DNA from 2 places in the Enterobacter sp. SA197 genome. Region 2 is predicted to be linked to the other one. Evidence: predicted binding sites of a transcription regulator. Region 2 holds the regulator's gene; the other holds the start of a gene.
What was found. Region 2 encodes CRP, which controls carbon source genes, mostly activating them, when cyclic AMP is high. Its sites were predicted from a motif close to ATGTGANNNNNNTCACAT; they were not measured.
Positions count from the first base shown of each region.

Region 1 (5,993 bases), 190 kb from region 2:
CCTGTTCACTACGATAATGCATCGCCGCAGCGATACCCTTGACCAGATTAGTGTGCGCAGTCGCATATTCCAGCGTGCCGAGCAGTGGCTTGATCAGACGATCGCCTGCGCTCAGTTTACGCAGCGGCTGGCGCCCAACGCGCTCAACGTCATCTTTCAGGTATGGGTTTTCAAAACGACCGAGGATTTTTTCAATATACGCGGCGTGTTTCTCAGCATCGAAGCCATAGCGCTTGATCAGCACCGCGCCACTCTCTTCCATTGCGCCCTTCACCACCGCACGAATGTTCTCGTCCAGGATGGCATCGCGAATGGTCTGATGACCCGTCTGTTGACCAAGGTACGCGGTTATAGCATGCCCGGTGTTTAACGTGAAGAGCTTGCGTTCAACAAACGCCATCAGGTTATCGGTTAATTCCATCCCCGGAATGTCCGGCAGCGCACCTTTGAACTGGGTTTTGTCGACAATCCACTCGCTGAAGGTTTCAACGGTGACTTCCAGCGGATCGTGGGTGGCGGATTCAGACGGCGGAACGATACGGTCAACGGCAGAGTCAACGAAGCCAACGTGGGCTTCGACCCAGGCTTTATCCTCTTCCGCCAGTGCGTTAAAAACATGGCCTTTAAGCTGGGTGGTACCGCGCACCATGTTTTCACAGGCGATGATGTTCAGCGGGGTGTCGAGCCCTTGCGCTTTACGTTTTACCAGACCTTTGGCAATGGCCGGGGCGATGCGCTCAAGTACCACCGGGCCGACAGCGGTCGTCACCAGATCGACGGTCGCAATCAGGTCAACCACCTCATCACCAATGCTGCTTACCGCGTTGACACCAGAGACGGTATCAACCTGCTCGTTTTCGCCAACCACATGCACCTGATAGCTATGACGGGCATTAAGGGCGTCGAGAACCACCTGATTCACATCGGCGAATGTCAGCGTAATCCCCGCGTCCGCCAGCAGTTTGCCGATGAAACCACGTCCGATATTACCTGCGCCAAAATGCAATGCTTTCATAGTGTTAACCTTCATCAATGTTTTTACCCGAGAGGGCTGGGGTGAGGAACCGCACGCGTTTCTCCTCACCCAAACCCTCTCCCCAGAGGGAGAGGTTTGCCCCCGTTTGGTTCGGGCGGCAGGTGGGTTGGCGTCTTCATGGATTCTGGTTACTTAGAAAAATGACCAGTACCCTGTGTTACCTGCCTTCCCGCCGCCCGAATTTTCAGGGGAGCGTTCTGACTTTATGCCTTCAGCAGCGCCAGCACTTCTTCAACGCTTGTGGTGTTAGCCAGACGCTCAATGACGGTTTCGTCATCCAGGGCGTTGGTCAGGCTGGTGATAACCTGAATGTGCTCGTTGTTTCGCGCAGCGATACCGATAACCAGACGGGCCACATCTTCCGGCTCTTCACCGAACAGCACGCCTTGCGGATACTGGCAGAACACCACCCCGGTTTTCAGTACACGGTCTTTTGCTTCCACGGTGCCGTGTGGGACAGCGATAGACTCACCCAGATAGGTCGGGGTCAGTTTTTCGCGCTCCAGCATCGCTTCCACATACTCAGGCTGAACGTAACCACCTTTCACCAGTTGCTCACCCGCGAAGCGAATCGCTTCTTCTTTACTGCTGGCGGTGCGGCCAAGGAAGACGTTTTCAGCACTTAATTTGAACAGGTTGCTGTTGCTGGTATCCAAACTGTCCTGCAGGCTGCTCTGTACTTTGACCGAGTTATCCGCGTGGCGCTGTGCAGCCACCAGGCGTTCAGTCAGGTTGGTGTACAGACCGCTGTCCAGGAAGTTGGTCAGCGAAATGTGCTGAGCCTGAGGCACCTGACGCATGGCGCGCTCAGTCAGGTCGCGGTGAGTAATGACCAGGTCAACGTCAGACGGCAGGCTGTTGATGGCGCTGTTGGTCACGGAGATGTTGGTCAGACCCGCATCCTGGACTTTTTTGCGCAGCACGCCTGCACCCATTGCGCTGGAACCCATACCGGCATCACAGGCCACAATGATTTTACGCACATGACTGAGATCGTTGGTCACGTCACCCGCTGCCAGTGCTGTTGCACCTTTAGACTGGGCTTTCATGTCCTGCATACGGCGAGTGGCCGCTTCGATATCCTCTTCTTCGTCTTTGACTTTGCTGGTTTTCAGCAGAATCGCGGCGATAACGAAGGAGACGACCAGCGCAGCGAAAATTGCCACGATGTTGGCGAAGTACGCGCCTTTTGGCGTCATCGCCAGTACCGCCAGGATGGAACCAGGAGATGCCGGAGAAACCAGACCGCCACCCAGCACGCTCAGCGTGAAGACGCCAGTCATACCCCCAAGGATAACTGCGATCAGCAGACGTGGGTTCATCAGCACATACGGGAAGTAAATTTCGTGAATACCACCCAGGAAGTGGATGATGGCCGCGCCGCCAGCAGACTGACGTGCGCTACCACGACCGAAGAACATGTACGCCAGCAGGACGCCCATACCCGGACCCGGGTTAGCTTCGATCAGGAAGAAGATAGACTTGCCGATTTCATTAGACTGCTGAATACCCAGCGGCGAGAAGATACCGTGGTTGATGGCGTTATTGAGGAACAGGATTTTCGCCGGTTCAACAAAAATAGACGCCAGCGGCAGCATGTCGTGCTCAACCATGAAGTTAACGCCAGCCGCGAGACCGCGGGACAGCACTTCAACCGCAGGGCCGATGGCGAGAAACGCCAGCAGGGCCAGGATCATACCGATGATGCCAGCGGAGAAGTTATTCACCAGCATTTCAAAACCGGATTTGATCTTACCGTCTACGGCAGCGTCAAATTTCTTGATGCACAGGCCACCCAGAGGACCTGCAATCATCGCGCCGAGGAACATCGGCATATCCGCACCGACGATAACCCCCATGGTAGTGATAGCACCAACAACGCCACCACGATCGCCACCCACCAGGCGGCCACCGGTATAACCGATAAGCAGCGGCAGCAGATAAGTAATCATTGGGCCGACGAGCTTCGCCAGCGTTTCGTTTGGTAACCATCCTGTTGGAATAAACAGAGCGGTAATGATACCCCACGCGATAAACGCGCCGATATTTGGCATTACCATGTTGCTGAGGAAGCGACCAAAGCTTTGCACTCTGATCTTGATATCGGATGACATAAAACACCCCTTCTTATGTTTGCTATCGCACAGGCCGGAAGCCCGAGGTTTTGTTGTTAACGTGGCGGCAGAGGTAGCCGGACCCGTGTTCTGTGATGCGAAATCTCGCACCGAATCAGCCAACTGTCCAGATGACGCCCGGCAATGTGACTTAGATCACGTTAAAGCAGGGGTGACACCGTACTTTAACGTGATATTCGTCACAAAATGGTTGTGTAGAAAAAGAACAAAGCGCAAATAAACAGCGTGACACCCCTAATAATGTGACTCTTATCACAATTTGTGGTGGCGTTTTTGTTATTCATTTGTGATCAACATCACAAGATATTTTTGCCAGGACTTTTCTGAGTGTGATCGGTCGCAAACTCTGGTTTTAGCTGACACAACGACCTGTAATTCACTTTCATCTCATCAGCGGCGACGGGAACCGGTTCACCATAGCCAGACAACTTTTCACATTTATGAAACGGCTGCCGCCGGATTTGTTTACCTTAGTACATACTTAAGGCTTTGCTGGCGATAAGGAGACGGTAATGAAACTGATTGGCAGCTACACCAGCCCGTTTGTACGCAAAATTTCCATTATTCTGCTGGAGAAAGGCATCACTTTTGAGTTTGTGAATGAGCAGCCCTATAACGCGACCCATAACGTGATGCAGTACAACCCATTAGGAAAAGTGCCGGCGCTGGTCACGGACGACGGTGAGATCTGGTTCGACTCCCCGATCATTGCTGAATATATTGATTTATTGGGTATCGCTCCGCCTATGCTGCCAACAGACGCCAAAGCGGCGCTCAGGATCCGCCAGATTGAGGCGCTGGCGGATGGCATTATGGATGCGGCGCTGGTCTCCGTCAGGGAAACGGCCCGCCCCGCAGCACAGCAGTCTGAGGCGGAACTTCTGCGCCAGCGGGAGAAAATCAGTAACGGGCTCGACGCCCTCGAAGGATATCTCACCGACGGCACGCTGAAGGTCGATGCGCTGGATCTGGCAACGGTTTCGATTGCCTGCGCCATTGGTTACCTTAACTTCCGCCGCGTTTCGCCAGGCTGGTGTGTCGACAGGCCGAAACTGGTGAAACTGGTGGAGAATCTGTTTCAGCGTGAGAGCTTCGCCCGTACCGAACCACCGAAGGATTGATGCCTGTTATGTGCGCCTGAATCAACTCGCGCTACAATCCCCTCTCGTCGTTAGCCCTCCCGACGGAGGGGAAAATCTCAGCCAGGCCCAGCCATGACAACGGATATTCAGTCGCTTTACAGTCAGATACCTTCAACCGACCGCCTGCTACGTGAAGCGGCGTTCTCTCCCTTACTGGCCGCCTTTGGTCACCGTCAGGTTGCTGATGCGTTACGTCAGTTACAGGAAGAGGCGCGTGCTACGGTCTGCAAGGCACGGCAACTGCCAGCGTGGTGCGATAACTGGTCGCAGGCGGTATATCAGCGGCTGGTGAGCGACAGCGCGTGCGCATTACGCCCTGTCTTCAACCTGACCGGCACGGTGCTGCATACCAACCTGGGGCGAGCGCCGCAGGCGCAGGCCGCCATTGATGCCGTCACCGAGGCCATGCGTTCACCGGTGACGCTGGAGTACTCACTGCATGATGCCGGGCGGGGCCACCGGGACCGGGCGGTAGCAGACCTGCTCTGCCGTCTGACAGGGGCGGAAGATGCCTGCATCGTAAATAACAATGCAGCTGCCGTTCTGCTGATGCTCGCGGCAACCGCCAGCGGCAAAAAGGTGGTGGTTTCACGGGGTGAGCTGGTGGAGATTGGCGGCGCGTTCCGTATTCCCGATGTGATGCGCCAGGCGGGCTGCGTGTTACAGGAAGTGGGCACCACTAATCGCACTCATGCCAAAGATTACCGTCAGGCGGTAGATGAGAACACCGCGCTGCTGATGAAGGTTCATACCAGCAATTATCACATTGAAGGCTTTACCAGCACGGTAGAGGAAGCCGAGCTGGTCACGCTTGCAGAGGAGCTGAATGTTCCGGTGATTTCCGATCTGGGCAGCGGCTCGCTGGTAGAGTTAAGCCAGTACGGATTACCAAAAGAACCCCTTGTGCAGGCGTTAATTGCCGCTGGCGTAAGCCTGGTGAGTTTTTCCGGGGACAAACTGCTTGGCGGCCCGCAGGCCGGGATAATCGTCGGCAAAAAAGCGTTGATTGAAAAGCTGCAGTCCCATCCACTAAAACGCGCCCTGCGGGCAGATAAGATGACGCTTGCGGCACTCGATGCCACGCTGCGCCTCTACCTGCACCCGGAAAAACTGCACGAACAGCTGCCGACATTGCGCTTACTCACCCGCCCGCAGGAAGAGATAACCCGGCAGGCGCAGCGGCTGCTTGCTGCTCTCAGTGGTCGCTACGCCCACTTTACGCTACGGGTGGAGGAGTGCCTTTCGCAGATAGGCAGTGGCTCTCTCCCCGTTGACCGCCTGCCAAGTGCCGCGGTCACTTTTACGCCCGTTGATGGCAGTGGGCGGCAGGTAGAGGCTCTGGCCGCCGCCTGGCGCGAGCTGGAACAGCCTGTTATTGGCCGTATTTATGATGGCCGTTTATGGCTGGATTTACGCTGCCTTGAGGATGAACCCCGTTTTCTGGAGATGCTGTTGAAATGATCATTGCCACCGCCGGACACGTCGACCACGGCAAAACCACCTTACTACAAGCCATAACGGGCGTGAATGCCGACCGGTTACCGGAAGAGAAAGCGCGCGGGATGACCATCGACCTCGGCTATGCCTACTGGCCGCAACCGGACGGCAGCGTGCCGGGTTTTATTGACGTTCCGGGCCACGAAAAATTCCTGTCCAATATGCTGGCAGGTGTCGGCGGCA
Region 1 covers NZ_CP096393.1:4,743,165-4,749,157, forward strand. Annotated here, with positions in the region: gene mtlD (mannitol-1-phosphate 5-dehydrogenase) at 1-1,015, opposite strand, end outside; gene M1D91_RS22330 (PTS mannitol transporter subunit IICBA) at 1,240-3,150, opposite strand; gene M1D91_RS22335 (glutathione S-transferase) at 3,684-4,292, shown strand; gene selA (L-seryl-tRNA(Sec) selenium transferase) at 4,386-5,774, shown strand; gene selB (selenocysteine-specific translation elongation factor) at 5,771-5,993, shown strand, end outside.
Region 1: M1D91_RS22330 (PTS mannitol transporter subunit IICBA) is a predicted target of CRP. The motif match lies at 3,295-3,312, and genes of this name have one in related genera.

Region 2 (5,993 bases):
TAGCCTGTTATCCTCACGCGGCCCTGAACTGAACAAACCAAACCGCCGCGTGTCGATATAGCCTCTCCCCCTCATTGATTGATAGTTAAGTACAATGGCTGACATTACACCTTCACGACTTTCGGAACATGAAGACAACCGGCGCGACTTCCGCCCGATGCGCGGTGGCCGTAATCCGCACTTCCAGACCATGCTGCCGCGTGTGATTCGCCGCAAGCTGGGTTTTACGCCTGTCTGGCAGCGCCTCGAACTCCCGGATGGCGATTTTGTGGATCTCGCGTGGAGCGAAGACCCTCATCAGGCAAAACATAAACCCCGTCTGGTCGTCTTTCACGGTCTGGAAGGCAGTCTGCACAGCCCGTATGCGCACGGCATGATTGAAGCGGCCAAAGCGCGGGGGTGGCTGGGAGTGGTCATGCATTTTCGCGGCTGCAGCGGTGAGCCTAATCGTCTGAACCGCATTTACCATTCCGGTGAAACCGAAGACGGCACCTGGTTCCTGCACTGGCTGAAACGCGAGTTCGGTGAGGCCCGTACCGCTGCCGTCGGTTATTCACTGGGCGGCAACATGCTTGCCTGCTTGCTGGCAAAAGAGGGAAACCGCGCACCGCTGGATGCCGCCGTTATTGTTTCCGCTCCTCTGGTGCTGGAAGCGTGCAGCGCGCATATTGAGAAGGGTTTCTCCCGGGTTTATCAGCACTATTTGCTCAATTTACTGAAAGCCAACGCGTCGAGAAAACTGCGGGCCTACCCGGGCACGCTGCCGATTGATCTGTTGCAGTTAAAACGGGTCCGTCGGCTGCGCGAATTTGATGATTTAATTACTGCCCGTATTCATGGCTTTGCCGATGCCATCGACTACTATCGTCAGTGCAGTGCCATGCCGTTATTAAATAAAATTGCTCGTCCTGCGCTTATTATTCACGCAAAAGACGACCCCTTTATGGATCACCACGTCATACCGGATCCGGCGACGCTGCCACCCTGCGTAGAGTATCAACTGACCGAACATGGTGGTCACGTCGGTTTTGTGGGCGGCACCTTGCTGCGACCAGAGATGTGGCTTGAAAAACGCATCCCTGACTGGCTTAACACCTGGCTGGAGTCTTAAGATGATTATTCCCTGGCAGGATCTGGCACCTGAAACGCTGGATAATCTTATTGAAAGCTTTGTCTTGCGCGAAGGCACTGATTATGGTGAACATGAGCGCGCGTTCGCACAAAAAGTGGCCGACGTGAAACGTCAATTAGTCAGTGGCGAAGCCGTGCTGGTGTGGTCGGAATTACATGAAAGCGTCAATATCATGCCCCGCACCCAGTTTCGTGATTAAAAGCTCACTGCGATAGTCATCGCTAATTTCTGGAGTCGCTATGTCTGCAAAACATCCCGTAATCGCTGTAACAGGCTCCAGCGGTGCAGGAACCACCACCACCAGCCTCGCGTTTCGTAAAATTTTCGCTCAGCTGGAGTTGCACGCGGCAGAAGTTGAAGGCGATAGCTTTCATCGTTACACGCGCCCAGAGATGGACATGGCTATCCGCAAAGCACGCGATCTGGGCCGTCATATCAGCTATTTTGGCCCGGAGGCCAACGACTTTAGTCTGCTTGAGCAGACGTTTGTCGATTACGGTCATACGGGCACCGGTCAGGCGAGAAAATATCTTCATACCTATGATGAAGCGGTTCCCTGGAACCAGGTTCCCGGTACTTTCACACCCTGGCAGCCGCTGCCTGAACCCACTGATGTCCTGTTTTATGAAGGTTTGCACGGCGGCGTAGTCACCCCGCAGCATGATGTGGCGCGTCACGTTGATCTGCTGGTGGGCGTGGTTCCCATTGTTAACCTTGAGTGGATGCAAAAGCTGGTGCGCGATACGGGTGAACGGGGCCATTCACGTGAAGCCGTGATGGATTCGGTGGTGCGCTCGATGGAGGATTACATCAACTTCATTACGCCGCAGTTTTCCCGTACCCATATTAACTTCCAGCGCGTTCCTACCGTTGACACCTCAAACCCGTTCGCCGCAAAAGTTATCCCCTCTCTCGACGAAAGCTTTGTGGTTATTCACTTTCGTAATCTGGAAGGCATTGATTACCCCTGGCTACTGGCCATGCTACAGGGTTCATTTATTTCACATATGAATACGCTGGTAGTGCCGGGCGGCAAGATGGGACTGGCGATGGAGCTTATTATGACGCCGCTGGTAGAGCGATTAATGGAAGGTAAGAAGATCGAGTGAGTTCAGTTCCCTATCCCCTTGAGCTGAAAAATCCCCGGTAATAGTACATCTTGCAGCGATAACATTGCGTGATGAGAATAATACAGCCACCGCGATAACAGGGTCCGGCTGAAAATCACCGACGTGTATCCGTAAGGCCGGGGGGCAGGGCTGTGGCGATGAGCCAACCCTGGCTCGGTCACGGGTTCTGGATCTCTGGAGAAACCAGGAACCTGAGGTGAGCGGAATGACTACCAGAGCCGCATGTTTCCCCTCCCCAAAGAGGAGAGGGGACTGTCCGTGCTCGCATTATTTTGTGGGAAATCCCTCAGCCCGGCGGGGGCAGGAAAGAATATCCACCACCAATCAGGCTTCAATCACTTCATACGAATGGGTGATATTCACCGCTTTTTCCAGCATCAGCGCCACTGAACAGTACTTCTCTGCAGAGAGATCTACCGCACGTGATACTGCCGCATCCTTCAACGCTTTTCCTGTCACAATGAAGTGCAGATTGATGTGGGTGAATAAACGCGGCGCCTCTTCCCGACGTTCGGAGGTCAGCTTGACTTCGCAGTCTGTCACATCGTGACGGCCTTTTTGCAGAATAGAGACCACATCAATCGCGCTGCATCCGCCCGCGGCCATCAGCACCATTTCCATAGGGCTTGGCGCTTTATCGCCCGCATTACCATCCATCAGGATCTGGTGCCCGGAAGCAGACTCCCCCAGGAACGTTAACCCTTCAACCCATTTCACACGCGCATGCATTTTTCTTCACTCCGCAGTAGCAACTTTCTCTACAGATTACGCGTACATAAGAAAACTCGCAACGGAAGGCGACCTGCATCAAGCTGAAGCGAGACACCAGGAGACAGGCGGCAAAACCTATGCTAAAACAGTCTGGATGCTACAGTGATATATTGATGTACTGCATGTACGCAGAGGACATCACATCTTAGAGGCCGCAGACACGTCTGACGGTGCACTTCCCAGGTATCGGGAAGACAGATTGCAACCCCAGTCACAGGGCGCAGATCCTGAGGCTGGAGCCAGCTTATAACAGAGGATAACCGCGCATGGTGCTTGGCAAACCGCAAACAGACCCGACTCTCGAATGGTTCTTGTCTCATTGCCATATTCATAAGTACCCGTCGAAGAGCACGCTGATTCACCAGGGTGAAAAAGCGGAGACGTTGTACTACATCGTCAAAGGCTCAGTGGCTGTGCTCATCAAGGATGAAGAAGGAAAAGAGATGATCCTCTCTTACCTGAACCAGGGCGATTTTATTGGTGAACTGGGTCTGTTCGAAGAAGGTCAGGAGCGCAGTGCCTGGGTACGCGCCAAGACCGCTTGTGAAGTGGCTGAAATTTCCTACAAAAAATTCCGTCAGTTGATCCAGGTAAACCCGGATATTCTGATGCGTCTCTCTTCGCAGATGGCGCGTCGCCTGCAGGTCACGTCGGAAAAAGTGGGCAACCTCGCCTTCCTCGACGTAACAGGCCGTATTGCTCAGACGTTACTGAATCTGGCGAAACAACCCGACGCCATGACCCACCCGGACGGTATGCAAATTAAAATAACCCGTCAGGAGATTGGTCAGATCGTGGGCTGCTCGCGTGAAACCGTTGGTCGCATCCTGAAGATGCTGGAAGATCAGAATCTGATCTCCGCGCATGGTAAAACTATCGTCGTGTACGGAACACGTTAATCCCCGAACGGCGCGCTGCTCAAGGCAGTGCGCCGTTTTTGTTTTCCGATGTGGCGCAGGCTGATTTACCACCCCGAAATCAACTACGCACTGCGACAAACGCTGGTGTTATGTCTGCCTGTGACCGTTGGCCTGATTGCCGGTCGACTGGATTTAGGGCTGCTCTTCTCGTTAGTACCTGCCTGTTGCAATATTGCCGGTCTCGACACGCTGCATAAGCGCTTCTTCAAGCGGGTGATCATTGGCGGTTCGCTTTTCGCCGGTAGCAGTCTCGCGGTGCAATTCCTCCTTTTCGAAAACGTCCCGCTACCGCTCATTCTGACCCTGCTGGCGCTGGTGCTGGGGGTGACGGCTGAGATAAGCGCCCTGCATGGCAGGTTGCTCCCCGCCTCACTGATTGCCGCCATCTTCACCCTGAGCCTTGCGGGAAATATGCCGGTCTGGGAGCCACTGCTCATCTACAGCCTTGGCACGTTGTGGTATGGCGCGTTTAACGCCTTCTGGTTCTGGCTGTGGCGGGAGCAGCCACTGCGCGAGTCGCTGAGTTTGTTGTATCGACAACTGGCCGATTATTGCGAGGCTAAATACAGCCTGCTGACTCAGCATGCGGACCCGGAAAAGGCCCTGCCGCCGCTGCTCGCCCGCCAGCAAAAAGCGGTAGATATGATAAGCCAGTGCTACCAGCAACTGCATATGCTGGCGGCAAATCATAACAGTGATTACAAGCGCCTGCGCCGCGTGTTTCAGGTGGCGCTGGATCTGCAGGAGCACATAGCCGTTAGCCTGCACCAGCCAAAGGAAGTCCAGGAGCTGGTAGAGCGTAGCCATGCAGAAGAGGTGATTCGCTGGAATGCGCAAACCGTGGCGGCACGGCTACGGGTCATTGCAGACGACATCCTCTATCATCGTTATCCCCAACGCTTCAATATGGACAAGCAGACAGGCGCACTGGAAAAAATTGCCCGTCAGCATCCGGACAACCCGGTAGGTCAGTTCTGCGCCTGGCACTTCAGTCAGATTGCCCGTGTCCTGCGCACCCAGCGTCCACTCTATATTCGTGATTTGATGGAGGAAAAGCAGCGACGCCTGCCACTCATTCCGGCGCTGAAAAGTTATCTCTCCTTCAAATCTGCTGCATTGCGTAATGCTGCACGCCTCAGCGTTATGCTGAGCGTGGCCAGTCTGATGGGCAGTGCGCTGAATCTGCCTAAACCCTACTGGATAATGATGACGGTGATGTTTGTCACCCAGAATGGCTATGGCGCAACACGGGTGCGCATCCTGCACCGGGCGGCGGGGACCATGGCGGGGCTTATTATCGCCGGTGCCACGCTGCACTACCACGTGCCGGAAGGCTACACGCTCACCACCATGCTTATCGTCACGCTGGTTAGTTATCTTATCATTCGCAAAAGCTACGGCTGGGCGATGGTAGGCTTTACCCTGACGGCGGTGTACACGCTTCAGCTACTGACCCTTAACGGCGAACAATTTATCGTTGCCCGGCTTATTGATACGCTGATTGGCTGTCTCATTGCCTTCGGCGGCGTCGTCTGGCTCTGGCCGCAGTGGCAAAGTGGACTGCTGCGTCGTAACGCCCATGACGCGCTGGAAACCTATCAGGACGCCATCCAGCTTATTCTCAGCAATGACCCCAAGGCTTCGCCGCTGGCATACCAGCGTATGCGCGTTAATCAGGCACATAACGCGTTATTCAACTCGCTTAATCAGGCGATGCAGGAGCCCGGCTTCGATACGCGCTACCTCTCCGACATGAAACTGTGGGTTACCCACAGCCAGTTTATCGTTGAGCATATTAATGCCATGACGACGCTGGCGCGCGAACACACCATGCTTACGCCGGACCTGGCCCAACGTTATTTGCAGTCATGTGAAATTGCCTTACAACGCTGCCAGCAACGGCTGGAGTATGACGGGCCGGGAGAATCAGGGGATGTGAACATTCTGGAGGCACCGGAGACCATGACCCAGGGTCCGATGAGCACGCTGGAGCAGCATCTCCAGCGTATTCTGGGACACCTGAGTACCATGCACACCATC
Region 2 covers NZ_CP096393.1:4,555,353-4,561,345, forward strand. Annotated here, with positions in the region: gene M1D91_RS21420 (NUDIX hydrolase) at 1-3, shown strand, start outside; gene M1D91_RS21425 (hydrolase) at 95-1,111, shown strand; gene M1D91_RS21430 (YheU family protein) at 1,113-1,331, shown strand; gene M1D91_RS21435 (phosphoribulokinase) at 1,372-2,241, shown strand; gene M1D91_RS21440 (OsmC family protein) at 2,587-2,991, opposite strand; gene crp (cAMP-activated global transcriptional regulator CRP) at 3,300-3,932, shown strand; gene M1D91_RS21450 (YccS/YhfK family putative transporter) at 3,981-5,993, shown strand, end outside.